Regions from separate parts of the Pelagibaculum spongiae genome, predicted to be linked through region 1. Evidence: riboswitches for the same ligand, from Rfam matches in the RefSeq annotation. Region 1 holds a riboswitch; each other region holds the start of a gene.
The links. A riboswitch is a leader RNA that binds a small molecule or an ion and turns the genes downstream of it on or off. The one in region 1 is predicted to bind cobalamin.
Positions count from the first base shown of each region.

Region 2: linked by a shared signal. The riboswitch ahead of DC094_RS00550 (cobaltochelatase subunit CobN) and the one ahead of DC094_RS02825 (ribonucleoside-diphosphate reductase subunit alpha) in region 1 are both predicted to bind cobalamin.
Region 3: linked by a shared signal. The riboswitch ahead of DC094_RS05540 (TonB-dependent receptor) and the one ahead of DC094_RS02825 (ribonucleoside-diphosphate reductase subunit alpha) in region 1 are both predicted to bind cobalamin.

Region 1 is NZ_QDDL01000001.1:641,311-652,199, reverse strand. It holds gene DC094_RS02865 (TRAP transporter large permease) at 1-178, opposite strand, end outside; gene DC094_RS02860 (TRAP transporter small permease) at 178-771, opposite strand; gene DC094_RS02855 (TRAP transporter substrate-binding protein) at 786-1,787, opposite strand; gene DC094_RS02850 (sigma-54-dependent transcriptional regulator) at 2,136-3,533, opposite strand; gene DC094_RS02845 (sensor histidine kinase) at 3,530-4,888, opposite strand; gene tnpC (IS66 family transposase) at 5,112-6,554, shown strand; gene DC094_RS02835 (PDC sensor domain-containing protein) at 6,567-7,079, opposite strand; gene DC094_RS02830 (hypothetical protein) at 7,183-7,413, shown strand; cobalamin riboswitch at 7,613-7,862, shown strand; gene DC094_RS02825 (ribonucleoside-diphosphate reductase subunit alpha) at 8,040-10,877, shown strand.
Region 2 is NZ_QDDL01000001.1:113,409-124,297, forward strand. It holds gene purB (adenylosuccinate lyase) at 1-1,081, shown strand, start outside; gene DC094_RS00525 (DUF7931 domain-containing protein) at 1,251-1,739, shown strand; gene DC094_RS00530 (HU family DNA-binding protein) at 1,822-2,118, shown strand; gene DC094_RS21820 (hypothetical protein) at 2,212-2,394, opposite strand; gene DC094_RS00535 (DNA replication terminus site-binding protein) at 2,848-3,723, shown strand; gene DC094_RS00540 (DUF2149 domain-containing protein) at 3,803-4,096, opposite strand; gene DC094_RS00545 (MotA/TolQ/ExbB proton channel family protein) at 4,089-4,652, opposite strand; gene DC094_RS00550 (cobaltochelatase subunit CobN) at 4,654-9,267, opposite strand; cobalamin riboswitch at 9,433-9,664, opposite strand; gene ccmI (c-type cytochrome biogenesis protein CcmI) at 9,844-10,889, opposite strand, start outside.
Region 3 is NZ_QDDL01000001.1:1,277,696-1,288,584, reverse strand. It holds gene DC094_RS05555 (molybdopterin-dependent oxidoreductase) at 1-780, shown strand, start outside; gene DC094_RS05550 (C40 family peptidase) at 1,210-1,878, shown strand; gene DC094_RS22525 (hypothetical protein) at 2,094-3,386, opposite strand; gene DC094_RS05540 (TonB-dependent receptor) at 3,405-5,318, opposite strand; cobalamin riboswitch at 5,447-5,630, opposite strand; gene pgeF (peptidoglycan editing factor PgeF) at 5,746-6,519, shown strand; gene DC094_RS05530 (OmpH/Skp family outer membrane protein) at 6,699-7,277, shown strand; gene DC094_RS05525 (lysophospholipid acyltransferase family protein) at 7,340-8,008, shown strand; gene DC094_RS05520 (alpha/beta fold hydrolase) at 8,043-10,085, shown strand; gene DC094_RS05515 (YaeQ family protein) at 10,114-10,656, shown strand.

The DNA of each region.
Region 1 (10,889 bases):
TCGCTAGTAGAGTGTAATGTTCTGAAGTTGCTTCAAATAGTTTAAGTGCAACAGAAGCTAGCGAGTCATTAGAAAATAATAAAATAGTAGCGATGCTAGAAAATCCAAGAGCAATCGCAATAGGCATGCCAATTAGCATACAAAGCAAAAGTGCTGTGAATAATGTTGCTGTAGCCATTAGCGAACTCCCTCTGATTTAACTTCTTCATCGGTTTTTTGTGCCAGTTCTAGGCTTTCTTTGGCTTCGTCCGCTAATTTAAAGCCATCTTGCTTGTCGGTGATAATATTCCATAGCAATATTAAAAAACGAATAGCCAACAATACAAAGCCTATAACTAAAACACTCATGGCAATCCATTTTGGAATCGGTAAATCTTCCATTTCCAATTCAATCAGTTTCATTTTTGCCAGGTAAATCCAGCTGCCATAGATAAACAAACCGCAATAGATCAAGCAGCAGGCGACTGCAATGCTAGATAATATTTTTCGAGGTAGCGGAGGCATCAGTCGAATGAACGCATCTACGCCGATATGGGCGCCAACCCTAATGCCGTAGGAAGCACCTAACAAAACAAACCAAGCTGAAATATAGAGTGTGACTTCTTGAGCCCATAAAAGACCGGTATTAAAAAAGAAGCGCAGTACCACTTCGACAGCAACCAAAGCAGTCATCAGGCCTAATAAAGTGCAGAGAAGGTTTTCTTCAAATCGATGTAGTTTTTGCAGCATAATATTGCTCCATCCTGCAGGCACAACAATCTGTGCCTGCATTTTTAAAATAGCTGCTAATTATTAGACTTGATTGCTGCGCGAATAACGTCTTTACCGATTTCACGCTCAAACTCTTTCCAAACTGGCTTCATTGCATCAACCCACTGCTGGCGTTGACGGTTAGTGATGGTTAGTACTTCGCTTTTGCCAGAATCAATAATTTTTTGACGATCTTCGTTAACTTTACGTGCGGCAATTGAATTACCGTGAGCAATTGCTTCATCGAGAGATTTTTTAACGATAGGGCGAATATCTTTTGGCAAAGTTAACCAGAATTCGGCAGAAGTAACGATTATGTAATCGAGAAGGCCATGGTTTGATTCAGTAATATAAGGTTGTACTTCAAAGAATTTTTTGGAGTAGATGTTAGACCAGGTATTTTCTTGTCCATCAATTGCGCGAGTTTGCAACAGAGTAAACACTTCTGAAAAAGGCTTTTTAACCGGTGTCGCATCAACTGCTTCAAACTGTGCCGCTAAAACATCGGATGCCATGATACGGAATTTTAAGCCATCGATATCTGCTGGTGTTTTTAATGGGCGGCTAGCAGACAACTGCTTTAAACCATTATGTAAATAACCCAAGCCAACTAAGCCTTTTTTCTTTAGCGAGGTAAGTAGCTTTTGACCGGTAGGGCCTTGCTGGAACCTGTCTACCGCTTCCATATCTTTAAACAAGAATGGTAGATCAAAAACCTGCAATTTTTTGGTATATTTTTTAAATTTTGACAGCGATGGCGCAGCTAATTGAACGTCGCCAAGAATCATTGCTTCCAATACTTTATTATCACCAAAGAGTTGAGAGTTTGGGAATACTTTGACTTGTACTTTTCCTGGAAGCCTCTGTTCAACTAGCGCTTTGAATTTGAGTGCCATTTGGCCTTTTGGCGTGTTTTCTGCAACTACATGAGAAAATTTTATTTCAATTGGTCTGGCTTGTAACAAGCCTGACGCAATAAGTGTCGTGGCAGCAGCGATGGTGATTAAGGAGTGCTTTAATAGCTTTCGCATCTTCATAATTTGGCTCCGAATCGTTGTTTTATGCAGCATTGAAGAGCGCATCAAATCTTGGTTGTGCAGCGTTCAAGTAAGGTTTGCTTGCCTTGAAACAACCGAGTTGAGCAATGTGCTCTCGATATTTACTATTGGTGTTGGTTGCTGATAATAAATGCTAGATACGTGCCAGAATCAAAAAAAGTGATCTAAAGTATCGCTGGGTAAGTGTTTGCTGGAGTGCTGAAATCATGCCAGTAAAATGAAAATTGGCGGGAATCCGCCAATTTTATAAAAAGTAATGGGTGGATTGTCACCCAAACAAAACATTGTAATGCAGATGAGTAGAGTCTCTGTCAAAAGAGGTGTGCTTTATTCTGCCGATTTAAACATTTCTTTGTTTAATTGATGTTTTTTCATTTTGTCATAAAGGGTTTTTCGTGGCAGGTCTAGCACTTCCATTGCTTGTTTGAGATTGCCCTTGCTTGACTCCAGCGCCTGTTCTAGCAGACTCCGTTCAAATTGTTCTACTTGATCTGATAGAGATGAAAGTCCATTAGGTGAACTCACTGCGGCAGAAAAATCAAAAGGAGTATGGCTACCCATTAAGATATAGCGTTCAGCTAAATTACGCAGCTCGCGAACATTGCCCGGCCATTGATGTTTGAGTAATGCCTGACGTTGTTCAATAGATAAGGGTACGATTTCACTCTGATATCGTGCTGAAGCAATTAAGGTAAAATGTTGAAAAAGCAGTGCTATATCTTCGGACCTTTGTCGAAGTGGTGGAATATGTACATTGACTAAATTCAATCGATAATACAGATCGGATCTAAAACTGCCTTGGTCACTTAATGCCTTTAAGTCGGTTTTGGTGGCAGCGACTATTCGAATATCGAGTGAGATACTTTTATTAGACCCTAGTGGTTCTACTTTTCTATCTTCCAACACCCGCAGAATTTTCACTTGAAGTGATATCGGCATGCTTTCAATTTCATCTAGAAACAATGTGCCGCCATTCGCATGTTCAAACTTACCCACACGTTTTTTACCTGCACCGGTAAAAGCACCTGCTTCATGGCCAAATAGTTCTGACTCGATCAGGTTTTCTGGAATCGCACCACAGTTAATAGCAACAAAATTATGTTGTTGGCGGTTAGAGTGCTCATGCAAATAACGAGACACTAACTCTTTGCCTGTGCCTGTTTCACCTTCGATTAAAATATCTGCAGGTGCATTAATTACTCTTTTTAATATTTGCCGTAATTGACGCATTGGCTCGCTATTACCGAGAATTCTCGGGCCAGGAGCGGTATGGGCTTCTATGTCGACTTTTAACTGGCGATTTTCCAATACCAGCTGACGTTTTTGCATTGCGCGTTTTACCGCGTCCAGCAAGCGATCGTTAGAAAAAGGTTTTTCTATAAAGTCCCATGCGCCATCACGCATTGCTTGAACGGCCATGCTGATATCACCATGGCCAGTAATCAAAATAACCGGTAAATCTTTATCCCTTTGGTTGATCTGCTGCATTAATTGCAAACCACTCATACCCGGCATAGAAATATCAGTAATTAGTAGGCCGACTTGTTCGAGTTTTTGATCTTTTAATAAATGCTCACCGTTCGCAAAGCAATCAACTTGATAATCTTCTAATTCAAGCGTTTGTCGTATTGAATCACGTAAATAAGCTTCATCATCGACCAGTAAAATTCGAGGTTGAGGGTTAGGTAGATTACTCATATTGGAAATTTGATTTGTTGAATTCATAAATTATCGGCTTTAGCCAGTTCCATGGTGAAACAGGCTCCTTGTTGAATATCACTTTCGACAAATAAATTACCGCCAAGACGCTGCATGATTTGCCTGGAAATTGGCAGTCCCAAGCCAAGCCCTTCACCGCTGCCTTTGGTAGTAAAAAATGGTTCAAAGATATGTTCAATATCGTGTTGGCTAATTCCGCAGCCGTTATCCAGTACCGATAATTGCCAGCTATTGCTGGTTTCAATTAAATGAATTTCAATTTCAGGCCGAACGAGTGGTTCGGTTGTATCGGTTTCTGTTTCCAATTGTTTTGTTTCAAAGTTTTCTAAGGACTGCACTGCATTGCTGAGCAAATTGACCAATACTTGCTGCAGTAGAACCGAGTCACCTTTAACCAGTACTTTTTTATTGATGTTTGGTAGTCGTAATTTAACTTGTTGCTTTTCTATTTGTGGGTGAATAATTTTAATGGCGGCAGTGATTGAATTATTTAAATCCAGTTGACTGATATTGCCGGGACGCTTGCTAGAAAATATTTTAAATCGGGCAATGATTTCTGCCATGTGACGACTGAGTTCGACCACTAACTGCAAGTTGCTTTGTACTTTATCATACTGTTCTTTTTTCAATAGTTTGAGTGCATTTTCTGCGTAATTACTCAGAGCAGTTAACGGTTGGTTCAATTCATGATTGATGCTGGCAGACATTTGCCCTAACAATGCCATTTTGGCCGTTTGTACTAATTCATCGCGAGTTTCTTGCAAACTTTCTTGGGCTTGCTTGCGTATTTGGATTTCTTTTTTTAGTTGGACATTACTTCCCAATAACTCGTGAGTACGCTCTTCTACTCGAACTTCTAGCTGATTTCTAGCGAGGGTTAAGCGTCGCTCGTTACGAATGCGTTCTCGCAGAAATGCCGCTAACAATGTTAGTAGTGTTAGTACCACCAAGCTGAGTAGAAAAACTAATAATGTTTGGTTAGCCGGATAAGTCATGCGACTAAATAGATGAAGTCGCCATTGAGTGTCGGGCATATCAACTTGTTGGTGCAGTAAATGAAAAGCTGCTTGTTTATCTTGTGGGGCAATTTTAATCAGTTGCTTGTTATGCAGTGTTTGTAGTAAAGGCTCAGGTTTTACAAAAGGCAAAGCAGAAATGGTCTTGTCGGGGTAGCGTCGGCTGCTGATTAGTTGTTTTTTTTGTGCATCTGTAAGTGGTTGTAATGATTTTAAACGCCAGTCGGCTTGAGTTGAAATAAATAGCACGCCATCTGGATCTGAAGCGGCAAGGACTAATTGTCCTTGGTCCCACGGGCTTTCCCATTGGTCTTCAATATTAGAAAGATCGTAACCATTCAGCACAATTTAATATAAAAATCGCTTGACAGGTTTTTTTGATATTTTCCCGAATTTAAGCACCTCTTTCAGAATACCACTTAAACGCCGCATTAAACTGCTATTAACACACCTGATTATCAATGTTTTTTGCTCAGAATAGCGCATCAGCATTCCGCTTCTAAAAAGTCGCCACAGTAAGCCTCAGAGACAAAAAAACCACCCTGAAAACCTGTGCGATAATAACCGCATGGACTCAATCGAAATTAATAAAACCATCGCTGAAACCGAGCGATTGTTAGCCAAAAGCAAACGCTTACCGCCCGAACTGGTGGCGATGGTTCGTATGCTGATGCTCGTCGTTAAGATATTGCTTGATAGCAAAGGGCTAAACAGCAAAAACTCCAGCATTCCGCCATCGGCAGATCCTAATCGAGAAAAGAAATCGGGCACCAGAAGCAATAGAAGCCCAGGAGGGCAGCGGGGCCGTAAAGGCAGTAACTTATCACCGGAGAAAGACCAAGATGAAGTGCTGGATATTACGATTGATCGTAGCCAATTGCCGAAAGGAAAATACCGTGTTGTTGGCAGTGAAAGCCGCCAAGTAGTTGATGTTCGTATTACCCGATATGTCACCGAATATCGGGCGCAGATTCTACAAGACGAGCAGGGTAACCAGTTTGTTGCTGAGTTTCCGCAAGGGGTCACTCGGCCAATACAATATGGCAATGAGTTTAAAGCCAACGCGGTTTATATGTCGAGCTACCAGCTGATTCCTTATGAACGGACTCAAAAGCACTTCGCTGAGATATTGGATGCGCCAATCAGCACCGGTAGCCTTGCCAATTTTAATCAGGAAGCTTTTCATCGACTGAAGCCATTTGCTCAGTTAGTACCGGCTATTTTGCGTGCTGGAGATTTGATTCATGCCGATGAAACCGGCGTCAATATCAATGGTAAACGAAAGTGGCTACATGTCGCGAGCAATGACCGCTGGACGTGGATTGAAGCGCATGAATCAAGAGGTATCGAGGCAATGGAAGCGATCGACATCTTGCCTAAATTTACCGGTTTATTGGTACACGATCACTGGAAAAGCTACTACCGATTTGTGCTGTGCTTGCATGTATTGTGTAACGCCCATCATGTACGTGAATTGGCGCGAGCCCATGAGCAAGATGGCCAGCAGTGGGCCAAGGCAATGGAAGATCTGCTTTATGAAATGAATACAGCAGTCAATGAGGCGGGGGGTGAGTTGGATGAAAAGCAGTGTCAAAAATGGGTGAAGCGATATCGAAAAATATTAAAAGCAGGTGATCGGGAATGTCCGGCACCTGAGCCAAAAAAAGCGGATAAAAAAGGTCAATTAAAACGAGGGAAATTAGCACGAAGTAAATCGAGAAATTTATTAGAACGGCTGCGGGATTTTGAAGCAGACGTGCTGCGGTTTATGAGTAATACCCGAGCACCGTTTACCAATAATCAGGGTGAACGGGACTTCCGTATGAGCAAGGTTCAGCAGAAGATATCAGGCTGCTTCCGCTCATGGGATGGCGTGAAAGCGTATTGCAGAATCCGGAGCTATATATCGACCTGCCAAAAACATGGGGTCGGTGTTGGGGAGGCTTTGTCGTTATTATTTGCGGGTAAATGGCCGGACTTTATTCAGAAGAAATTGGATCGGTTGGTGTGACATGCTGAATGGTTACGAAAGATCAACCTTAACCACAACAACGCCAATTGCATCGGCACCTTGATAGATAGCTCTTGAAAAATAGTAACCGCGTTTTAGTGAAGTGGTGCCTAGTGCAAAATATTGTCCGTTACCGTTTTTAATTGCTTGAGTAAAATAAGGACGAAAAGAAAAATTACGACCAACAAAACTGTTGTTACTTCGCCAATCGCTGGAAGATATCGTAGTGCCCGCTTTATTCATCAAATAAATAGTGTCGCTTTCAGTGACATGGCGAACTTCTTCTAAAAACTGATTGGCTTGCTGTTGCGGATTTAGCCCAGATTCATTGGCTAGCGCGTTACTGAGTAGAGAGTGTTGTGCCAGAAGACCAGGTAAATATTTATGCCGATCTAGCAGGCTATCAAGACCTTTGCGAAATCGATACAGTTCTGCCAACGATTCCTTGCGGTGGTTATCTAATGATTGCTGCCAAGCAATTGCCGCCAAACTGGCAGACAGAGTGGCAATCATTAGGCAGCTCATGAATAAAGCGCTTTTTTTTCTCAAGATTGATTGTCCTGGGCTGATGCTACAGCGCTAGTTTTGCAGCTGTTGTTATTCAAACAGTATTAGATACGAAAGTTCAATGTCGATTAGTGCTGGTGCTGTCTGCCAGTTGAGTCGTTTAGTAAAGAGAGTATCGGCAGGTGAGCGGGTTCAAACTGTTAGCTTTTGTGTTGATTGTCAGTTTCTGACAGAGCAGCGCGCCGTGACAAGTCTGGCAGATGGATGGAAACTGGTCATACCTGTATGGCGGTTTTTGGCGCTATATCGTGACAAGCCAAATCGATTGTCGGAGCGATTCAAAGCATTGTGACTACCTATCAGAAATTTTTATGAAGATTTTTTTACAAGAGCATTGCTGGTAAACCAGTCGCTTTAAATGCGAGGTTTGCCACTAAGGAATCGATCGCTTATGCGCCTGTTGCGGCGTTATTCGATTGGCGCTTGACCAAATTGTGAATCACTATATATTGTGTCGGCGGTTCTGGTTTGCCTCACCATCTGGTGGAATTGAAATGGCGTAAGGCTATTGCATTTACTTGCAGATTCAGGCAAGGCAACAGGGAAGCCCGGTGAGAATCCGGCACTGACGCGCAGCGGTATTGGAGAACAAAAATGGCATGGCCAGCAGGCCAGGCACTGTTCATCAGGGATGTATCTATGAATGGGAAGCCGCCATGTAGGTGTCACAAATGATCGAGAAAATCATCATCAAGTGACGTGCTCCTAAGTCCGAATACCTGCCAGATCGACACAGTTTCACGCGGTCTTACACCGCTTTTACAGATAGTGTCACTCAGCGGAGCTGAGCATCATATTTTCTAGTCCTCGCGAAAAGGGCAGGGAAGCTAGCAAGACAATAAGACACCGATATTCGGTGCCTGTCTGCGAGCTTGTAGCTGCCCCGTGTGGAATTTACGCGATAATAAAGGAGCTGCAATGTCCCCAAGCCGATCTTCCAATGCCCTTGCATCAGATAACTCTGTTGTTTCCCTGAACCAGAAATACGGTCAGGCCTCAACTGATTTATTTCAGGTTCGCAAGCGCAGTGGGGAAGTCACCACTTTTGATGCAGAAAGAATTCGTGTTGCGATTAGCAAAGCTTTTTTAGCAGTTGAATTCCCTGAAAACAGTAATGCCATTATTCCCGAGCGTATCCATCAGATTGCCGACCAATTAACCGCTCAAGTATTGTCTGTTTTCTTTTCGCGCATGCCGACTGGTGGCACTTTAGACATTGAGCAAATTCAAGATCAGGTTGAGCTGGCATTAATGCGCGATGGACACCAGTTAATTGCACGTGCCTATGTTTTATATCGTGAAGCGCATGCATTAGCACGTCAGGCCAGTAAAGAAACTCAAGATCAAAATGAGCCAGAACCGGCTTTTGAAGTACAAGGTGAAAATGGCCAAAACTGGGCTATTGATCGTCAGTCGTTGATTGAATTGATAAAGCCTCTGGCAATTGGTCTTGAAGCCGTCGACTTAAAAGAATATACCGCACTGATATTCGATAGTTTGTACCAAGGGATTGCCCAAGCAGAGTTGGAAAGCTCTTTATTAATTACGGCCAGTTCTTTGATCGAAAAAGAACCTGAATATGATGCATTGGCTGCACGCTTGCTGTTATCTCAAATCAGGCAGCGGGTGGCAGGTACTTTACAATTAACCGCTATTGATGCTGATGCATTGGCAACAGTTAAAGCCAGCTTGGCAATCGGCATTGAAAACAAATTAATTAACCCTCAGTTGGCAGAATTTGATTTAGCTAAAATTGCTGAAGCGATTAATTTTGAAGCAGATAAACAATTCAGTTATTTAGGGCTACAGACGATTTTTGATCGTTACTTGTTGCATGTAAATGATCAGCGAATTGAAACACCTCAACTATTCTTTATGCGAGTCGCAATGGGGCTGGCATTAAATGAAGCAGATAAAGAAACACGAGCCATTGAGTTTTATCAGTTGCTGTCTAGCTTTGACTACATGGCATCAACTCCTACTTTATTTAACTCCGGTACCTTGCGTTCTCAACTGTCATCTTGTTATTTGACGACAATTCCGGATCATCTGGATGGTATTTTTGATGCATTAAAAGACAATGCATTATTGTCGAAATGGGCCGGTGGTTTAGGTAATGATTGGACGCCAGTGCGTGCGTTAGGTGCTCATATTAAAGGCACTAACGGAAAATCACAGGGTGTGGTGCCATTCCTTAAGGTAGCTAATGACACTGCGGTTGCAGTCAACCAGGGTGGCAAGCGAAAAGGCGCAGTATGTGCTTATTTAGAAGTTTGGCACTTGGATATCGAAGAGTTTCTTGAGCTACGCAAAAACACCGGTGATGACCGTCGCCGTACCCATGATATGAATACTGCTTGTTGGGTACCTGACTTGTTTATGCAACGGTTGGAAGCTGGCCAGTCATGGACTTTATTTTCACCCGATGAAGCGATCGATTTGCATGATTTATATGGCAAAGCCTTTGAAAAACGTTATCTGGAATTGGAAAAGCTAGCTGAGGCAGGTGAATTACGACAGTCACGGCAAATAGCAGCCAAGGATTTATGGCGTAAAATGCTGGGCATGTTGTTCGAAACCGGACATCCGTGGATCACCTTTAAAGATCCATGCAATTTACGCAGCCCACAGCAGCATACAGGTGTAGTGCATTCGTCTAACTTGTGTACTGAAATCACTTTAAATACTTCTGATACTGAAACCGCGGTTTGTAATTTAGGTTCGGTTAATTTACCTGCACATTTAAAAGCCAATGGCGATTTAGACTTAGAAAAACTGCAACGGACAATTACAACCGCCGTCAGAATGCTTGATAACGTGGTTGATATTAATTATTACCCGACTGAAAAAGCGAAAACTTCGAACATGCAGCATCGGCCAGTTGGCATGGGCATGATGGGTTTTCAGGATGCTCTATATAAGAAAAGCTTGAGCTGGGATGATCCTAAAACGGCGATATTTGCTGACCAGTCGATGGAAGTTATTAGCTACTTTGCTTTGAGTGCTTCGTCAGACTTGGCTAAAGAGCGAGGTGTTTACTCCAGCTACCAAGGTTCATTGTGGTCAAAAGGTATTTTACCAATCGACTCAATCAACCTATTGGAAAATGCTCGCCAGCCAGGCCAGCTGCAAATGAATTTAACCCAACAGATGGATTGGCCTGCACTGCGTGAAAAAATTGCCGAGCAGGGAATGCGTAATTCTAACTTGCTAGCGATTGCACCAACCGCGACAATTTCTAATATTGTCGGTGTTAGTCAATCGATTGAGCCGAGTTACAGCAATTTATATGTGAAATCTAACTTGTCTGGTGAATTTACCGTTGTTAACCCTTGGTTGGTTAAGGCATTAAAAGCAGAAGGTTTGTGGGATGAAGTGATGGTCAATGATCTGAAATACTTCGATGGTTCTGTGGCACAAATTGAACGGATTCCTGCTGCTATTCGTGCTCAATTTGCCACTGCATTTGAATTAGATTCTGAGAGCATGATTGTGGCAGCTAGCCGCCGACAAAAATGGATTGATCAGGCGCAGTCTCTCAATTTATATATGGGTCAACCTAGCGGCCAAAAGTTAGATGAAATGTATAGAAGTGCCTGGAGACAGGGTTTGAAAACCACCTATTACTTAAGAAGCCTCGGTGCGACTTCAACAGAAAAATCTACGGTGCAGCAAGGTTCATTAAGTAGTGTTGCGCCGGTTGCTCAGCCAGCGATTTGTAGTATTGATAATCCAGATTGTGAAGCCTGCCAATAAAACCTATTTAAA
Region 2 (10,889 bases), 530 kb from region 1:
GGAGTATTTGATCAAGGAACACATTGCTGATTGCCAAGAGCTCAATGCGGTCAGTGAATTTGTTCACTTCGCTTGCACATCGGAAGATATTAACAATCTGTCACATGGCTTAATGCTTAAAGAAGCGATGGACCAGGTCGTACTTCCTTTGATTGAGCGCCTAATTGGTGCTATTGAGCAATTAGCCAAAGAATTTGCTAACGCGCCCATGTTGTCACGGACCCATGGCCAAACAGCCTCACCCACCACCATGGGTAAGGAAATGGCAAATGTTGCTTATCGTTTAAAGCGTCAGCATGCACAATTAATTCGAGTTGAATTTCTGGGCAAAACCAATGGCGCAGTAGGTAACTACAACGCTCACCTGGCAAGCTACCCAGAGATTGACTGGCAAAATCATGCCAAGCAATTTATCGAAGGCTTAGGGCTGCAGTTTAATCCTTACACCACTCAGATAGAGCCACACGATTATATTGCTGAATTGTTTGATGCAATGGCGCGCTTTAATACCATCCTGATCGATTTTAACCGCGATATTTGGGGTTATATTTCGCTGGGATATTTCAAGCAAAGAACCATTGAAGGCGAAGTAGGCTCGTCTACTATGCCGCACAAGGTCAATCCAATTGACTTTGAAAACTCAGAAGGTAACTTGGGCATGGCTAATGCCGTCATGGGGCATCTGTCTGCCAAGTTACCTATTTCCCGCTGGCAGCGTGACTTGACTGATTCAACTGTTTTAAGAAATCTGGGCAGTGGTTTTGCTTATAGCTTGATTGCTTTTGAATCAACGCTTAAAGGCATCTCCAAACTGAAGCTCAACAGCCAAGCACTAGCTGATGATCTAGATAGCAGTTGGGAAGTATTAGCGGAACCGATACAAACCGTGATGCGCCGTTATGGTATCGAGAAGCCTTACGAAAAACTTAAGGCACTCACCCGCGGAAAAAATATCGACAAACAAACCATTGCTGAATTTGTTGCAACTTTGAATATGCCAGAGTCTGCTAAGCAAGGTTTAATCGATATGACACCAGCCACCTATACCGGCAATGCGTCCGACCAAGCATCCAAAATTTAAAACATTCAATGCTCAACCAGTACAGACGGCTAGTCAACTAGCCGTCTCACTGCTCAACGGCACCATCTCTACCTCAAACGCTATAAACGTAATCTCACTAATCCGTCTATCCTCAACGTAATAAACAGGGATTTTCAGGACAGGGACGCCAGCAAAAAGGTTGCGCGTCATGAGTAGATTTAAACTAGCCACATACAGCTCCGAGCCAATTAATAAAAGTGAAGATTTTCGCAGTAGCCTGGACTATCTAGACAGCCTATTAGGTCGTTGCGGCAATTCATTAAAAATTTACCGGCCCGAACTAGCTGATCAAAGCCTCAAAAAAGCACTCAACGAGCATATCGTAGCCCGCTTGATTAAAAATCAATGCCGCGTTTCTATCTTGGTTTGTGACGGGCCTATGTTTGTCCATAACTGCAAAGACTTGGCACGATTAAGCCGCAAGGCACCTAGTTTGGTTCGAGTCCGCCGACTATCAAGGCCATTCTGTGCTGAAAGCTTTTTTATAACTGGTGAAAATGGCTTTGCAACCATGATTAGACCGGGACATTGGATTACTACAGAGAGCCCTGCCATGGCGCAAAGAATGAGATATGACTTTGAAAGAGACTGGCAAAAGTCCAATGCAAGCGGCTCATTAGGACAATGTTACTTATAAATATTCTGGCATTTCATTTTGTTCGATCTATCTTTACAGCAGACGGGTTGTTTGACCCGGCGAAACCGGGCAGGAAGCCTTTATACAACAGGGAGAAATCACCTTGAAAAAACCAGAATTGATTGCTGCTGTGGCAGACCAAGCTGAATTAAGTAAAGCTCAAGCTGCAAAAGCGGTTAACGCTATCGTAGAAACCATTACCCAAGCGGTTTCCAAAGGCGAAGATGTTAGTTTGATTGGCTTTGGCAGCTTCCAGTTACGCAAACGTGCTGCAAGAAATGGCCATAATCCTCAAACCGGTAAAAGCATTAAAATACCTGCATCCAAGTCAGTCGCATTTAAAGCAGGCAAGTCATTGCGCGAAGCTGTAAATAATTAATTCGCATTATTTAAAAACGGAAACCTCTTTTGGTTTCCGTTTTTTTATGAGCAAACTCGGCTCACTTCTGCCTTACATACCTGACATCGCCATTCAAGCGTCCACTTTTTCATAATCACAGACACCCATTGCACCAACTAAATCAGCAAACAACTGAATCAAAGTATTTCTGTCTTTGAATCCACTAATGCTGTTGACGTCTGGCTCCAGCATTCTGCGTCTACGTCGCTTTAATTGGCGCATCCATGCTCGGAACATACCGTTTGAGTTCGCCATTCCGTCACATAAAAGTGAATATAATTTATTGCACTAAAGCAAATAGCCTAAAAAACAAAAATAAGCTTTCAGTTGACTTGGGATCACTTTCACTTTTCCAAGTAGAGCATTTCGGCTACAAATTTAATTTCCTACACCGCAAAACACCGAAAATTATACCGAAAATTAAATACTCTGATAGATTCAGTGCAAAACCATTTAGCCGCTTAACTATTTCAAAATCACTTACCCTACGATACACCGCACCTATATAACGGCCCTGTGATGACAATGATTCACCACTGCACCTTACAGCTCAGGCGAAATAGCGATAATTAACCGATCTATCCTGACGCAACAACTAGCAACACTACCAAGCCCGGCTAACCTGAATTAACCTCACAGCATGACCAACTGCTTGCAAAACAAGCCAACATCAACAATGATAATGGTATATTAACCATGGAAATTAACATGATTGCTGATCTAATTACTTCGTTGGAGCAGCTGCTAAGCCTGAGCCAGCAGCTGGGTGGCTCAATCGCAGCACAGAAGAATTTCGCAGCTTGGGTACAACTACCTGATGGCGAAGCATCTTTTAACCAACCAGCTCAAAGCGCTGCAATAAAAATCTTCAATCAATATCAGTACCTCGATGAGCAACCATCTCGCAACACGATCACCATGCCTGGGCTGCTCGCCTGCACTGCAGAAACCCTCTCAATTGCTACGCAGCTCAATGCAGCAAAGCAGCGCTTTGAAAAACTGATGCAACAATTAAAAACAGAAAAAATTAAGCGCGATGAAGAAAGCCTCACCGCGAGCATTGAACAAATATTAAAATTAAGAAATGTTGAAGCATATGAAACGCTCAATCGACATGGTCTGGCTCGTTTGAATCTTCGCCAGTGCTATCGGCAAATAACCGTGCTAGAACAAAAGCCACTCAAGGTAAGCTGGAGTTGGGCCAACACTCGGGCAATAAAGAAAATCAAAACATCCAAAGCAATAGAAATGCTATTAAAAAGACCCGACAGCGATGCAAAAGAAGTTCAGCTGGCCAAACTGCAAACCTTAACTGCGGACACTTTGCTTGCCCAGGTTCAACAACTAACCCCTCATCGCCGAGTCAATTTGGTGTTTAAAGAACAAGATCAAATTCGCCGGCAAATGATTAAAGGTTCGCTGCCAATATTGTATCCCGACCTAGCAAACCAAAAACTACCCGATTTTCGACCCTGCAGCGCTCAGCCTTCTCGTGCAGATCGATTGGAACGCTTGGACAAAAAAATCGAAGAAGAAGTTTTTATCCCTTCATTACGAATTCATCGATATATCGAAAATAATTAATTAACAATTGAGCCTGTAACTAATCTTAATGAAAAGCCCTGAACAGGGCTTTCAATTATGGCTCAAACTTTCCAAGCTTTTAGTTACCTTCCCCAATCAAAATCAGCTTGCCTGTTTTGGGATCTTTATAGACCTTACCAACCGCTTGATAACCGCTACCTGCTTGTTGAATACCTTGCGGAACTTGCGGCAATTCTCTACCCTGCTGGATTTCTGTTTTCTGAAAATGCTGTTTTAAATCTGGGCTGGCAGCAACTAATGCAGCAATCAACCCACAAGCAAACACCAGCATGATATCCAGCAGATTAGCCATTGGCCCCATTGGCTCAGCATCCTGTTCATCAAACCGGTTTCGGCTAAATCGATCAACCATCGGATGCCACCTTTATCGTTTTCTGTGCACTAATCGCTGCGACTGTTGATTGACTGGGCGTATTTGTTTGTTCGTCAAATTGTTGAGAAGCTTGGTGGTTTGCTAACGAAACTTGTTGCTGAAGATCCATTTCATCAAGTAAATCGCTGTACCAGCGTCGTCGAAGCCGAGCTAAAACAAAACCGAAAATACCTGCCAACAACCCCATAACCGTAGTATCGAATGCAACCGTCATTGCCGTAGTTAAAATTTTCAGTTCACCATCACCTAAAGCTGCCAGGCCAGGCCCAAGCGGGATTAGAGTACCCATCAAACCCAGCATCGGTGAAATTCGAGTAATAAAATCAGCTCGCTCAATACGTTTTCTAGCTAATTTTTCAACTTGATTAATAGTTGCTTTTTCAGCCAACTGTTTTAATCCGTCAAACCGCTCTCCAATTGCTTGCCCTGCTTCCCAAATCGATAAGAATACCATTAAGATCAGCAACCAAATTACTGGTTCAAGCAGCCAATTAGTGAGCTGATGCATTAATGAAATTGAAAAAGATGACAACATATTAAATCCCTCTTCGCCCTTTCGCGATACCTGCAATCATGAGCAAAAACAAAAGAACAACAGCAGCAATCAATAAATGATTTGGTTGATCAACCACTTGTTTCGAATCACTTTCAGAGGCTTGCCGTGCATCTTCGGCTTGCTGCGCATCCTCTGAAATAGTCGAATTATCTTTTGGATCTTTTAGCTTTGACAATGGTTTATTCAATTGCTGGTTTACAGATTTCTCATTAGTGGCAAGTTGGTTTTGATTATCTTCTTTTAACTTATTGTCAGTGGCAGGTTGGTTTAGCTGAATTTCCTGAATCGTAATCGGTGACGATACCAGCTGACTTTGCTCGGGTAATCGACTGGCATCTAGCACTGCTTGAAGTTTAAGGTTAAGTGCCGGAGCCAAATAATTTTGAATATTCTGATAAATTGGATGGTTAGCATGAGTATGTCCGCTACCGGGAATACCATTTTTAACGATACTTTCTGCAAACTGATTAGCTAACTGTTTTAAGGTTTGTTGATCGGTTTGCCAAAAGCCTTTTTGCGCTGCAATTAACATTACCGCTAAAATATTACTTGTTACTTGCTGGTTATGACCTTGCTGTAAAAAATCATCCAAACCCAGCTGTAATTGATCATCTATGTAAACTGCCTTTACTTCATCCCACACCCAAGACTTAATCATTTCAGGGCTAGTAACCTGCCAACCCCAAAGATATTCAATAAATTCACTACCCATGGTTCTGGCACCCGCATAACCTTGCTTCATTAATGGTTTAATCCACTGGGGATTAAAAAACCGCCCTCGTAACTCACTAGTTAAAGCCAATTGCAATGGATCAAGACGGGCTTTCTCTGCCGATGCATGTTGAATTACAAAGCTGTCTGGGGCTTTACCGGTAACGGTTTCAATCGCCAAATTTAAACCACCAAGATAATCAAACGCATCATTGTTATCAATTAATCCATACAAATTACTCGCACGACCTAGATAACTTTTTCCTACCTTTTCTAACTGGGCAGAAAAAGCTTTCTGTGCACTAATTCCTTGGGCATTAATACCATAAGCGTGTCCCATCCGTGTAATGTAGGCTTGACCTAATTGCTGGCGATCATCCCAGCTACCTGAACGCTCAACTAATCGGTTAATCCCTGCGCCATAAGCACCTGGTGCCGTGCCAAAAATTCGCAAGCTGGCTTGACGACCTATTTGCTGTTGCGATAAATGTCCACCTGAAGTTCTCAATAATAACCTAGCTTCATCTAACCAGTTTGCCGCAACTAGATTGTTTTCTAATGGTTCATTTCCTAACAGATCCTGTTGATTCACTCCTGCTGGTAGCGCTTGCAATGCACTATTCAAAGCCAGAGATAATGCGGGATAATCTTGTTGAATGGTGACACCACTTGCTGCCAGCGCCATTAATACAGCCTGATCCAGCCAGAGAATTTGCTTACCGTATAAATCTCGAAATAACCCCGACGTAGTTAATAGCACATCATGTCGATTGGGCCTTTGTGGTGTTAATGGCACCAATGTCATTTGTTTAACAATGCCTCGGCTGTTCCATATTGGCTTGACTCCTAACATATCAAGTGCAAATGCAATCATCGCGCCTTCATCGCGAACCGCATCAGATGCCCAAAGAATTACTGCTTCTTTTTTTGTTAATTGTGCTGGAGTTTGATTTTCTCTGGCCTTAGCGGCTAATTCAGCACCCAACTGATAACCCAACGGGGTTGGCAATAAACTACTATCTAGCGCATGAAAATTTCTCCCAGTGGGTAATACCTCGGGAGTTTTTATCGGGTCATTACCTTTCGCCGGTGCAACAAAACCACCATTCAATGCATTGATAAAACTATCCATCTCGGCTTTGGGTGATTGCTGTAGATTGGCTTTCCAGCGCTGCTGTTCCTTATTAAGCGCTGCACTTTGACCTTTTGCATTTTCTGCTAGCGAGCCACCAATCATTGATTGTAACATGGTGTCTATCGCCGGTTTTTTCCACGGCTTGCCAAATATATGCAAACCAAGCGGCATAAAACTTTCTTGGAGTTTTGTTAAGTAATGCCCTACTTCATGTAATAAGAAATCATCTTCCACTTGATCAAAACCAATCCCTCTTACCTGCAGTTCTTCATCCATACTGGCTTCTAGCGCATCTCTTAAATTCAGTTCCTCAATTTTTTGACGAATTTGTACTACAGCACGTTTTACGGTTGCTTGATCAGAAGCCGCTTCAGCACTTTCAATTAATTGGCGCAAGCTTAATAAGCCATCATAAAGCTCTGTAACTGCCAAAGGTGGTGTTAAATGGTCAATCATTACTGCCATACCGCGACGCTTTGCCTGAATACCTTCTCCGACTCCATCAACGATATAAGGATAAATGCTCGGTAAACCTGCTACCATTTGTCGAGAATAATCATTAGCATCTAGGCCAAGGCTTTTACGTGGCAAAAATTCATAAGTGGAGTGACGCCCTACATGAACTAACGCGTCAGCCTTAAAATGATTTTTTAAATAATAATAAAAAGCCATATATTGATGCGGTGGCGGAAATGACATATTGGCGTGCAACAATTCTTCATTTAGTTCCCAACCACGAGGCGGCTGCGGCCCTACAAATATATTGCCAAATTGCACCCCGGGAATCAGCAAACGATCTTGCCATACCATCGAGTAACCCGGTGCTTCACCCCAGCCTCGCAGGCCTTCAATTTCTAAATCAACAATGGCTCGAATATACGTTTTAGCTTCTTGTGCGATCTGCTTCGCCTGGCCGACCGTAGACTGTACAAGCATGGTTTGATATTGCTGTTTGACTTGGACTAATAGCGACAATGCTCTTTGACGATTTTGACTTCTTACGCCGTCAAGCACATGGCGTAAATCTTCCAAAGTCCGGAAAATTGTTTCTTGCAACAGCTGCTTAGCTTGTTTTTGCTGCCAGTTTTTACTAACTAGCTGCGTATCAACAACTGCTGTTAACCACCCTAACGGACCATCAACCATTTCCTGCTGAATAGGTTGGGGTAAGCTGGAAAACCATTGCTGATAATCATCACTGGAAACACCTGCGATTAATGACGACATTTTAGCCAATGCCGATTTATCTTGAGGTAAATTCACGCCTTTTTGTTGTAATAAATCTAGTAATATTTGCGGTGTTTCAGGCAATGTCCCTGTTTGATAACCTTGCGCCTGCAAATTAACCAACATTTGCCATAAAGAATCAACAACATTTAAATTATCAGCACCAATGTTATGCCGACCCGGTGGGTGGTTATAATAAATTAGTGCCACTCTCTTCTGTTGATTGGCTTTAGTCGATAACGATAACCAACCATTAATTCGCCTAAGCATATAGTCTATTTGTTCAGCTATCGGTTGACTGGTCGTTATTTTTAACCCAGTTAGTGAATCGGTCGTTGTCACAGACGTAGCCGCTAACACTAATGGTTGGCTAACTCCCTGTAGTTCGGGCATTGCCACACGATAATGCACTGAATCTGCTGGCAACCCTTGGCTGGAAAGTTTCCACTGTGCGTAGGAGTATTCTGTGAGTCGGATTCCCTTTAAAACTGGCACATTTAATTGCTGTAATTTTTTACTGACTTTCAAACGACCTTCTCCACCACCCAGCACAAAATCTTGCAAAGATACAACGGCTAATTTTATTTCGGATAAGGAGATTTTATTTATTTGGTTAGTTTGTTGTTGGCGGAATAATTGCTGAATCTGAGAAATGGCATAAACCGTGGGTTGCCCCCAACCAGCCAACACCGACAGGCATTGATAGGAAGTAGCCTTACAAATTTGCTGATGTAGCGCCCAATCGCCTGGACGGTCAGCAGCATCATGATCAAGCAATAATAATATTGGCTGTTGCCAATCAATTTGATTGGCAAGTTTCGCTAAACTGTATGGCCTTGCTTGTAAAAAATAACGAACACTCGCAGGTAATCGCGGTGGAAAGCGCATTAATTGTTCAGAAAAACTGGTTTCTGTAATTAATAATCGCCAAATATTAGCCACATTCTGGTTGCTTCTGGCCCTCCAATAACTGGTCGCTAATAACCAACGAGAAAATTCAGGAAAGCGAATTTGTTGCTGTTTTAACCAGTTGTCAATTTCATCAGCTTCGGTAGGTTTGGAAAATAACTTTTTCTTTTGTTGTGCTGACAAACTCTCAAATGGCAATACCTGTGCTGACTGTCGGTTCAATTTTAATAAACGATGATCGCTATTAATCACCATAATCGAATCATTTTGAATATTCATAGCCAACAAGCGCTCTACTAATTCACCGAACACCGATGCAATCAATAGTTGATCACTTTGTTTGATCAGCTCAAGTAACGCCGGTTGATCCATCGCTTGAACTTGACTTACGCTGCGCAGTTGAATTTTTTGATCCGGAAATTGTTCTAAATATCGATGAGTTGCTGCTGCTAATGCAGCTGCCGACCGATCAGAAACGATCGCCAAACCACTATATGAAGTAGTCGGTGCCACGGATAACGGAACGTTAGCCAGAACCGATATCGGAAAAAAAACTAAAGCGAACCAACTAACGAGCAGCTTTCGAGCAAAGAGAAATAAAAAATTGCGCATGCAGAACTCCTGAAGCTAACACACGCACCAACACAGGAGAGCACATAACTAAACCAGCTCAAGATATTAAGGACCGTTAAAGACCTACATATTGAAGCGATTTAGGTGCACGAGAACACACGATTTCCGTAATACGGAAATAGCGATTCGGATCACCCCGCCCGATGCATTTATAGTATTCAGGCCGGTCTCCGGGCTGGGATATAATAGGGAAAACTTACTATTTGACCTATTATGTCGAGCCTTCCCATTCATAAATAAATGAACAGTGGCTGATTCGACTTAAAATCCTTACCGTTGCGGGGGCAGCACAGGTTACTCCTGTTTCCCGATTATCACTGAAGCTACTCTGGCGGCATTTAGCCAATTCAAAGTAACCGGTCGTGCACCTGAAAATTGGCGCACAGAGTAACTGTAAAGTTGCTTCAGCTCAATTGATTATTTTTTTGTAATTAAACATCGCTTTTTCTTTACCTACTGACGCTCTAATTTTTATCTCCTATTCAATGCATCAACCAAAAAAAATGGCCACTATGTTTCCATAAGGGCCATTTTTATTCAGGATCGAATTTCGATTTAAGGAATTAATCTATCAATGGTTAATTGATACATTGAATTAGCTAATTCAACTGGCCCCAAAATCCCTTCCAGATCACCTGATGATGCAGTAGGTCCACCGCCTTTAACTAAACGAGCAACTACCATTACTTTTTGTCCGGCGACCAAGGGTGCGCCAGTCATGGTATTACTGCCATCAATGGTGACTTCCAGCGGTAAGCTATTAGCACTTTTACGCACTGCAGCAAGTGGTGGCCCACCAGCTAAAGGTCGTAAGAATACAAACAAACTATGGTGTCCGTCGATTGCATTTTTCAATTGATCTGACAAATCCAAACTGACGGTAATGCTAATATCTGCTGCGTCGGAAGATGAAGCGACTCCTGCCTGAGTATCAACTTGAACATCAGGCTGCTGAGCAACGGTTGGATGCCCTTGTGGCATAGCTTGGCCATGCGGTGAAGCTGTAACACTGCCTAATTCTTTCTTAGCAGAAGCAATACTTTTATTAAGCAAAGAAGCCAAACGCTCTTCATTTGGATAATAATTAATCACCGTTTCCCAAGCACTAACCGCAGCCCGGAAATTACCCTGCTGATATTCACCCATACCCAGCACAACCATGCTGGAATAAATTTCAGGTGCTTTTTCCCAAGCTTGATTTAAAAGGTTGCGAGAAAAAGTAGTCAAGCCTTCATTATTCACCAGCGCCCGAGCGTAATTGAGCATGGCACGAGGGTTACCTGGATCATTATTCCAAACTTTACCCCAAGCTTGAGCAGATAAGTCAGGCCGTTGCACCTGATCTAACGCCATGCCTAACAGCGGCCAGCCCTCTTGGTTTAATTCACCGTTCTGCAAACCTGCTTGCAATACTCGAATAAACTCACCTGCATTATAATCACCCAGATCTGATGGTAGATCTCCAGTGATAATCGCCTGCTTAGCTAATTGATTCAGTTCGACCGTTGCTTCCATCCACTTAAAAGCTTGCGGATCGCGCTTGGCAATATAAATACCACCCACTAGCAATGGCAAAATACACAAAGCGGCAATAATCGCTG
Region 3 (10,889 bases), 640 kb from region 1:
CAAAAGATGCGTGAAATGGGTACCGAAGGTATTCAGGGGCCAACCTTCTACAACTACAAAACCGGCGAGTTGGTGGGTAGTAAGCGTTTGCATGACACCGAACTGGCGAATGACACGGCTCAGTTAACCAAAATGGGCCTAGAGAATGGTCCGGTTGGTGCCAACGTGCTGGGTAAGAAGATGACTCACTTCAACTCCCAGACCGGCAAAATTAACATGCAGAAACACCCATGGAATCTGTTCAGTGATTTCTATGAGTGGTTGAAGCCTGAAGATGATGAGCTGCGTTTCAGTAATGGTCGTATTAACGAAATCTGGCAGTCAGGTTTTGATGATGTTGAACGCCGAGCCTATACCATTCAACGTTGGCCAGAAAACTGGGTGGAAATTCACCCGGATGATGCCAAGGCGCGTGGTATTGAATCGGGCGATCAGGTGATGATGTACTCGAATCGAGTGGCTAACTTCAAGGATACAATCCTTGGTGTTGATAGCGACGAATTCCAGTTCTCAACCTTGATGAAGAAGGGCCATATCAAGTTGGACACAGCTGCAGTAACCGGTGTTGCCATCGTCACTCCAGCAGTCAAAAAAGGTGTGCTTTACGCCAATATGATCGATATGCGTCAGCCTTCCAACTCGTTAACCACCCGTGTTGTTGACCAGATTTCTGGTAACTACAACTTTAAAATGGGTGTTGCCAAGATCAAAAAGCTGGGTGAATCACGCTACAAGCATGAATTCCGTAGCTTCTCGTTTGCACCACGGAATATTGTTTAAACAATGTCCGTAGCGCAAACAAAAAAAGGTAGGCCGCATTTAATTTAAATAGCGGCCACCGGAGAGCATGCAAGAGCAAAGCCCCAATCAGAAATGGTTGGGGTTTTTTTTGTTAGGTAGAATGATAGTTTGTCTAGATGACGGTTTATTTCAAACAAATAATAGTCAATGGCAAGATGTTTTAACTAAATTAATGTTTTAGTGGTGACGCATTTGAAATGAGACATTTTAAGATGAAATTGTTTATATGCTTTTTTCGTTATATTAAAAAATTCGGTAGAGCTCCTTTGGTCGGGCTAATACTTGCTTCTGACTAAAATATTAACAATTTGTATTAATTGTAGCTCTAACTCTGTTTGATATTTGGTATCGGAATTTTCAAATTATTTGAAAATTCAATTTATCTAAAATAAAGACAGGCTCTGCAGTATGAATCCCAGTTCTCTTGCTCGTTTACAGCGAGGCGATATTCTTCTGATGAGTGATGCTTCTAGTACGTTTAACCACTTTGCAATCGCCTTTGGCCAGGCGTTGATGACTCATAATCGAGGTAGCAGTAAGCTGACGCATGTAGGAATATATGATGGTCAAGGTGGCATCATTGAGGCATCGGGACAGGCCGGTTTACGAATAGCTAGTTTAGCCAGCAAGGCCGGTTTAAAATATAAAGTATTTCGACTAATTGGCGAATCTTACCAAGCGACCTGTGAAATGGCTGCAGATATTGCCGCCCAGTTATGTCAACGAAGAGCTGCCAATCCAGATTTATTAGTTGACCAAGGTTTCGGCCGTTTTGCCAAGAAAAAATCAATTTCAAGTGTCTTTCGTCTTTCTTTTATGTCAACTAAGGCGCAAATGCATCTTGAATCGTTAAAACAAGATCCAACCATAGACCGCGGATTTTACTGTTCAAATTTAGTGACTGAATCTTATAATCTTGCTTGTTTATATGAAGAACAAGATTTGCTTTTTAATGTCGATACTCGAATCGTTTCACCTAAAAAAATCCATTCTCAAATTAAGTCAGATGCAAATAATAATTGGCAATATGTAGGTAAGTTTGTTGTTGAAGAAGACACGTTGGATTGGTCGAATTAACAATCAGTAATTCAATTTTTATTCGTTAAAATAGTAGGGTATCCTCCGTAGCAACGAAGATACTTTCAGGTAGGATTAAATCTATGACTTTGCGGTAGTCGGGCGAAAAAGGATAGTGAAAAGATGTGCGGAAGGACAAATGTTATTTATTGGTAGGATAATTGTATTTGAATAGGGGAGCTTTGGAGGCTGCATGGCAACCTCCAAAAAATATTTTACCGATCGGTAAAAATGATCTGTGAAGGATATAAACCCTCGGTACTAATTCTTGAACCAATCTGGATATCTGTAGCTGGATCGATTCGATCTATACCTGCATCAGAAGGATGTGCAATGCCTAGCCATAAATTCAGGTTAGGCGATGTCTCGATATAACGAAGGTCTTGATTAATATAGCCTTGTACTGGGTTGGTCAGGATATCACCGGTGCTAGGGTTAAATTTAACTAGAGACACATCTTGATATGCGTTATACGCCAGAATATATCCAGTATTGCTATCAACTAGCGCGATACCGCTTACCTTAGCGCCAAGATCATCGTCATCAACCAATAAATTGGTTTGGTAATTACTTGGGTCAATAGTCTCAATGCCACCAATAAAAGTGTTTGAGGCAAAGCTACCAATGCTAGAAATATACAGTTTTCCTGCAAATTCTTGAATGCCATTTGACCATGGGTTTACTGTATCTAATTCAATGCCTTTAAGAGCAGCGGGATCATCTGTTGGGTTAGTATCGATTTCTATATCTGTCAGAGTATCAAATACTGCAACATAACTACTTTGACTCGGAGCGAAACTAATTAAGCGCTGCATAGTTATAAATAATTTTCCGTTATAAATAACACCAGAATGTGCTTCAGGCCTTCCGTCAGTATCTGCTTTAGAAATATAATGAGATAAATCGATAGTACCGATTCGATAATCACTTTCTGTGGTTGCAGACGGATTAACGATCCAAACTTTAGGGCTGTTGTTACGAATTAAATACGCTTTTTTATCATTTACGAAAACAAGTTGGTGTGGATTGGATGACGAAACATCTACTTCTGAAGATGAAGCATTAGCGCCGAAACTCCAAATTATATTGCTTTGATCATCTAAATGATATTTTTTAATGCGATCAATGCTGAGTCGACCGATATGGTAAAAATGATCGTTAAAGGTGTTTACTGCATAATCAGATGCAGAGTTACTAACAGCAGTCGAAATAGTTAAATTATCAAGTGAAATGGTTTTTAACTGACTTGCAGAAAAATCCGGAGTGACAGTTTGAATTAAAGCAAAATTGATCGGATCAACTGGGTCGACTGGATCGACTGGATCGACTGGGTCGACTGGATCGACTGGATCGATTGGATCAACTGGGTCGACTGGATCAACTGGATCAACTGGATCTACAGGGGTTACTAGATCTACAGCGCCTTTATTGTCATTGTTCGAAGAACCACAGCCTGTTAGAGCTAAAGCAACAGATAGTAAGGTAAGAGAAAATATGTTTTTTTTCATTATATCAATCCGAGTGAATTAAAGTTGATAGCGCCATGAAATACGAGCTTCTAGTCCTGGAGCGATATATCGATTAAACAAAATATATTCCTTGTCCAGTAAATTGAGTAATGAAGCATCAAAAGAATGTCTGCCAATTTTTAAACTAGCAAAAGCGTTCCATAACTCTATGTTTGTGGTTGGTTCAGCGATTTCAGCACGGTTGTGGAATAAATTATCACTGAGGTCGTAGTCTATACCTGCAGCCCAGTTGCCTTGAGCATATTGAGCAGAAATTGTTTGTTTGAATTCAAACAGTCCAGGTAATCGTTTGTTATCAAAAGAAAGAAATGGACTTTTTTGTCGAGATTTTTGCCAGGTGTTTGCAGAAGCTAGGATCAGGTTTCCCCATTGGTAATTTAAGTTTAGTTCCAGTCCATTGATGTCTGCTCTAGCGATATTTTCACTGCGACCAATGCCACGACTATCATAAATTGTTGCAATTAAATTAGATATTTTCCTGGAAAATAAAGAAGTAGAAATGCCAATATTGTCTGCATCATATTGCCAAGCGAGTTCACTGTTAATAGCAACTTCAGGCTCAAGATCAGAGTTAGCAATGGAATAGCCAAGATTGCCAAAGAGTTCTCTTTGCCCAGGGAGTCTGTGACTCTTACTGATGTTGGCAATAATTTGGTGCGAATAATTCGGCTGGAACTTTAAAGAAAAGTGACCGCTATAAAGCATGTCACTCTTTGTTGGTTGCGCCATACCTTGAGCTTGCTGATCTTTATAATATTCCATGGCAAGTGTTGCTTCAGATTGCCATTGTGGATTTATTTCGATCTGGCCACTAAATGCACTAGCCAACTCAGTTCTTTCCCATTGAGATCTTTGGGCGTCTGCTATGTTATGGCTGTTGTATTTCTCGATAGATGCACGATTCACCCAAGTTAACGAAATATCTTCAATATATTCGTTGTACCCAGCAGTTACTTCAAAACGATTGTTTCGGTCTAGCTGATTTTTAATTTTAGAAATCCCAATGTTCATCGAGGGATCTCCGAAGTGTTCTGAGCGATTATAAATTGAAGCCTTGACGCTCAGATCGCCATTAAACAACGGCTGGCTGTAAAGCATGTTAGCAATGGCTAGTTTAGTTTTTAGATAAGCATCATTTGTAATGACATTTTGTAATGTAGGCTGGTTTTTGTTTTTGTCAGACAATAATAAAGAGTAATCAATAAACTTCTGATCTGAGATTGTCTGTCGATAATACGCATAACCTTGATATTGGCTTAACTCATTGTTGTATCTTTTTTGATTTTTATTATCAATAAAGTTTCCAGTGCTATTATAAAATGAATAATCATTGTCACTTGTAATGCCGCTAAGGGCGAAGCTACTGTTGGTTTCTCCGTGATGAATGGCCAAATTTTTAGTAGAAAAACTACCTAGGCCGAGAGAAATATCTGTTTGTGGCTTGGCTTTAAGCGTGACAATGTTAATTGCACCGCCAATATTAGAGCGGGCAAAAATAGCAGGGGTATAATTTTTATAAATTTCGATTCTTTCGACAGATGACAGGTTGATCAGCGAAAGATCTAGGCTAGCTCCTGCAGCATCGTTTAATAAAGAGCCATTGAGATAAATGCCTATTTGAGCGCCAGAAGCCCCGCGAACGGAGTAACTGGAATAACTACCATGCCCGCCAAGAGTTCGAATCTGGATGCCCGTTTGCTGTTTTAACAGTTCGGGAATAGATGTGATCTTTCCGAGAAATTGATCCCGGTTGATAACGGTAACTGATTGAAGGCTGTTGTCAGGATCTGTCTCAAACACAGATGTTTGCTGACCAATAACTTCAACTGTAGGGAGTTTTTGACGCTCATCTTCTGCATATGCAGTGTTATAGACTGCGAGAAGAGCAACTGAGCAAATAATAGATTTCACAATTCACCGCGTTTACCGAAAAAAATTTCAGTTACGAGGGAGCAAACTGCAAATGGCTATGAGGCCAAAATACCAGTCTGAACAAGTCGCCCGCCGCAACTGTGACTATGCCCAATTAGTTTTGCACTAAAAGGAGCTGGATTTAGGCCGGTCTCCGGGCTCTTGACGGGGGAATTCCCACAACTGAACCTTCCCATGAAATCACAGTGGTTATTTTCAGTCTTCGTCAATTACCGTTGCGGGGGCAGCTCAGGTATTTAACCTGATTCCCGATTATCCCTTTGCAGGGCACCTGTAATCGTGCGGCATTGTCGCGGTCAAATTGGGCCTTGTCAATCAAGTTAAAGATTCATTAAAAATCTTCAACAGAGTTAGTGGTAGCATGGTTATACGTGTCAAGTTGACCTGAAATTTGCAGGAGCGTGCTATGAATAATCCACTTTTAATCCAACCAGACTGGCCTGCGCCTGCCCATATCAAAGCTTGCTGCAGCACTCGCATTGGCGGTTGTAGTTCAGCGCCTTACGACAGCTTGAATTTGGGCGATCATGTTGCTGATAATCCACAAAATGTAGCGAAGAACCGTCAATTGCTGGCGCAAGTTGCTCAGCTTCCAGCGGCACCTGTTTGGTTACAGCAGACGCATTCTACGGTGGTAGTTGATGCTGCAACTGTCGCTGCGGGTGTTAATGCGGATGCGTCATTCTCCACTGACAAGGCCCAGGTTTGTGCGGTAATGACCGCAGATTGTCTGCCAGTGTTGTTGACCAATCAACAGGGCTCTGTGGTAGCTGCGATTCATGCCGGTTGGCGTGGATTGGCCGATGGCATTATTGAAGCGACGGTTGAAAAGCTGCGAGTTCAGTCTCCTGATAGTCAATGGATGGCCTGGCTCGGCCCAGCAATTAGCCAAAGTGCTTTTGAAGTGGGTTCTGAAGTTAGAGAATATTTTTTGGAAAAGGAAACCGGCTGTGCTTGCGCATTTATTCCTTCTGAAAATGAAGGAAGGTGGATGGCCGATATTTACACCTTGGCCAGACGCCGATTGGCTCATATCGGCATTGAAGATATTTATGGTGGCGATTTTTGTACCTATAGCAATCCAACCTGTTTTTTCTCTTATCGAAGAGATGGGCAATTTACCGGTCGAATGGCCAGCTTAATCTGGATCGAACCGTCAGTTAGGGCTTTGGAAATATAACGCCTCCCGAAAACCTGGGTGTGCTTGAAGTTTGCTCAGCTTACAACAAGCTCGGGTAAGCCTGTAGGCGCACCCGACATGATTTTCAAAAGAGCTTAACTTGGAATATCTATTAAATTCCGAGTTTCTAGCTTTAGAATGTTTATTTAATTTTTCAGATTTAACTATTGGTGGTTTTTATGATCAATCGAGTATCGAAGTTGACTGTAACAGTGTGTTCTTTTTTATTGTTAATAACTTCAGTTGCTAATGCCAATGAAGGAGATGTTGTTTACTTTAACTTTGATCAATTTTATGAGCACTCAAAAATAATCAAAGATGTGCAAACGAAAATATCAGACCAATTAAAGCAAGCACGCATGTCGCTGATGGAGAAAAACGAAAAAATAGAGCAGCTACGGGAAGAATTAACTAACAGTAATGACTACAGTAGCTCAGGATTGAAAAAAAGAAGAAAAAAACTTGAGCAATTGCAAGATAGTCTTAGTAAAGAAAGCAGTAAGTTTAAAAACAATGCGAGAATTCTGATTCAAGATAGTCGGAGTCAAATTAATTTAGCAGTAGAAAAAATAATTAAAGCAGTTGCTAAGCAAGAGAGATATAGCCTAGTCATTAACGCATCGCCCGAAGGAGATGTTAAGCAGCGCTTAACACCCGCAAAAAAAGTAGTCTTGTTCACTGATGGTCAGCACGACATCACACCTTTAGTAGCTGATGTATTCGATCAGCAATCATCAGTTAGCCAGTTTATTAAATAGCTTTTAGAATAGCTTTATTTGCAATGACAGTATGGCTGCTTGCAACGGATGGTATGGTTCAAATGTACGATTGGGTAATTATTGTAGTCGCCTGTTTCTTCTGGCTAGGTATGGTTTTTTATAAAATTGGCAACCGATATAATGGTGCCGATTGGGGTAGTCGATCAATTAATTTGATTGATGGTTTTTTACGTTGGTTTTTTATTCGCTGGCACAGGTTGAAAGCCAAACCGGTCATTTTACCTGAAGGCGCAGCACTGGTGGTTGGCAATCATATTTCCGGTATGGATCCGTTGCTGATGATTGCCTGCTGCAATCGGCCGGTGCGCTTTATTATTGCCCGGGAAGAATATGATCGCTGGTGGCTGCGTTGGTTATTTGACCGGGCGGGTTGTATCCCGGTAGACCGAACCGGAAAGCCACACATTGCCTACAGAGAAGCATTAAAAGCGCTGGAGCAGGGTGATGTTGTAGGAATTTTTCCATCGGGAAGAATCGTTCGTCCGAATGAGACCACCAAGCCAATTAAAGCCGGTGCAACCCGTTTGGCATTTCAAGCCGAAGCACCGGTTTATCCACTTTATCTGGATGGCGTGAAAGCTCCCGGCAGTGTTTTTTTATGTTTGGTGCTGCGAGGAAAAGTCACGGTGCAGCAGCAACAAGTGTTACAGCCAAATTTGCTGGACAAAAAACAAATGACGGAAGCAATTTTTAATTCAATTTATAAATAAACGTAATGAACCAGATTTGGGTGGAGATATTAGTGTGAAATATTTAAAGGCCTATGCCTTGATTTTTTTGGGCTGCATCAATAGTTCAAGTCTGCTGGCTGCAGATGGAAAAATGCAACTGCTAAACAATCACCAGCTTGAATTACACAATATTAGCAAGCCTCAGCAGAAAACCGTTAATGCACTAAAACCGTGGCAAAACCTGAGTGGATCCAGTTTTGCGCAATGGGCGCAGCACAGTCAGGCAGTTGCCAGCGCTGGGTTGTATTTTACCTCACGGCACAACAGTCAGACCCCACAGTTATTCTTTCAGCGCAAGCCAAATGCCCAAGCTGAAACCGTTAGCCAGTTTGATGACCCAATCCGTTCGGTAGTGAGTAATGGTCAGGGGCTGTTGGCGATCACTCGAGATCGTGGCGGTAATGAAGATAGCCAAATCTGGTTGTATGGTGCAGAAAAAAAACAGTTTAGTCAGCTAACCAGTCAGGCGAGAAATACCGACTTACTTTTTTCAAATCAGCAACTTTATTTCACCAGTAATTTACGAGATAAGAAATTTAATGATATTCGCCGTATCAATCTATCGACGCAAGCTGGGAAAAAAGCCAAAGAAAGTGAATTGATTTTTAGAGCGCCAGATAATTATTTGTGGCGTGCGGTTGACGTTTCTACAGATGGTAAGCAAATGTTGCTGAGCCATTATATTTCCAGTGTTGAGTCTGAAATCTGGTTGTTAAATATTCAAAACGGGCAGTATCGAAGATTATTACCATCAAAAAAATCGTCTGATATATCAAGCAGCAGCGAGCAGCGCAGTTTTCCAATTGGCTTTTCAGAAGATGGTCAATCAGCCTGGCTAGTCAGTGATGCCGGGCAAGATTTTTTAAGGTTTTATCGACTCGATTTGAAAACGGGTAAGCGGTTTGAGCAGGGGCCACAGCTTGACTGGGATATTGAAAATGTCAGTTTGTCTGCCGATAAAAAGCTGGCAGCGATTGTGGTTAACCAGAATGGTTATTCCAGGCTGTATCTGATGGACTTACTCACGAGTAATTTTCAGGAATTACCGCTAGCTGAACAAGGAAGAATTGCTGGCACTAAATGGGGTCGCTTTGGCTCAGGAATAGCTTTCTCTGGCGATAATCAACAACTGGCTTTTAGCTTGATTAGTGATCGAACGCCATCACGGGTGATTAGTTTGAAGGTTGCCCCGTTAGCATTGAAAGCAAAGCAATCTGAATATTGGACTCAGCCAAACCTTGGGCAGTTGAGTGGAGCCGATATGATCGTGCCTCAGTTAATCAGTTATCCGAGCTTTGACGGTCGAAAAATCCCGGCGTTAGTGTTCAGCCCAATTGCTGAGAAAAATACAGAAAAACAAAAATTACCAGTGATTATTTATATTCACGGCGGCCCAGAGTCGCAAACCCGTCCGGGCTTTCGCTCCAGTTTTCAAATGTGGGCGAAATCACTCAATGCCGTCGTTATTACACCGAATGTGCGGGGTTCTCGTGGCTATGGTAAGCGTTGGCTAGCATTGGATAACGACCTGAAGCGAGAAGATTCAGTAAAGGATATTGGCGCATTACTCGACTGGATTGAACAACAGCCTAACCTGGATGCTTCGCGTGTAGCAGTCTATGGCGGTAGCTATGGCGGTTATATGGTTTTGGCGAGCGCGGTTCGCTATAGCGACCGTTTAAAAGCGGCAGTTGATGTGGTGGGCATCAGTAATTTTGTGACTTTTTTACAAAATACTCGCGGTTATCGTCGAGATTTACGACGAGTGGAGTATGGTGATGAAAGAAACAGCAAAATGCGTGCTTTTTTACAATCAATCAGTCCGCTGAACCAAGTTGAAAAAATCAAGATTCCAATGTTGGTGGTACAAGGAAAAAATGACCCGCGTGTGCCTGAGTCAGAATCTCAACAACTAGTTGATCGATTAAATGCCAATGGCCAAGTGGTTTGGTATATGCTGGCGCGCAATGAAGGGCATGGTTTCCGCCGTAAGGAAAACCGCCAAGTTTATCAACAGGTAGCGATTGAGTTTTTCCAGCGCTATCTGATTAATTAATAAGTTATTTTTTTTCGGAGTAAAATTCGTGGCGCTTAAATCGACCGTTATTCGGGCCAGAGTTCAGTTATCTGATATGGATCGCCATGTCTATGAAACCTTGAGTTTAACTCTAGCTCAGCATCCATCAGAGACCGAACTACGTCTGATGACACGCTTGTTGGCCTACTGCATTTGTTATGAAGAGCGGTTGGAATTTACCAAGGGTCTGTCTGAAGATGATGAGCCTGAAGTATGGAAAAAGAGCTTTTCCGATGAGATTGAACATTGGATCGATCTAGGCAACCCAGATGCTGATCGAGTTAAAAAAGCATCGGGCCGTAGTCAAAAAGTGTCAGTGTTTAGCTATGCCAACTCAGCCGATGTTTGGTGGCAAAAAAACCAGGTTAATTTCACTAAAGCGAAAAAAGTTACTTTTTGGCGTTTTGATCCAGCAGAAATTGAGCAAACTGTGGCGATGTATTCTCGTCAGATGGATTTAACGCTCAGCATTAGTGAAGGCAGTTTGTTTTTGTCAGACGCGGATCGTTCGTTTGAATTAAGCCCAAAGCTTTGGGTTGATTTTTACTAATAAATACCATGAGTTATTTAAATTTATCGATTGAGCCGACATATTGTTTGTCGGCTATTCGTCGCTATCCCCGAAAGTTGTAGGTCGCGTTTATGGCTGCTTCGTACAACCTACGCGGGCCAATAATTTTGCACCGTAGGTTGTTTCGAGTGGAGCGAAAAACGACTTGACCATGGTGCAATTAACTTCAATGGTTGATATATCTACCAGCGACCATGATGCACTTTAAATTT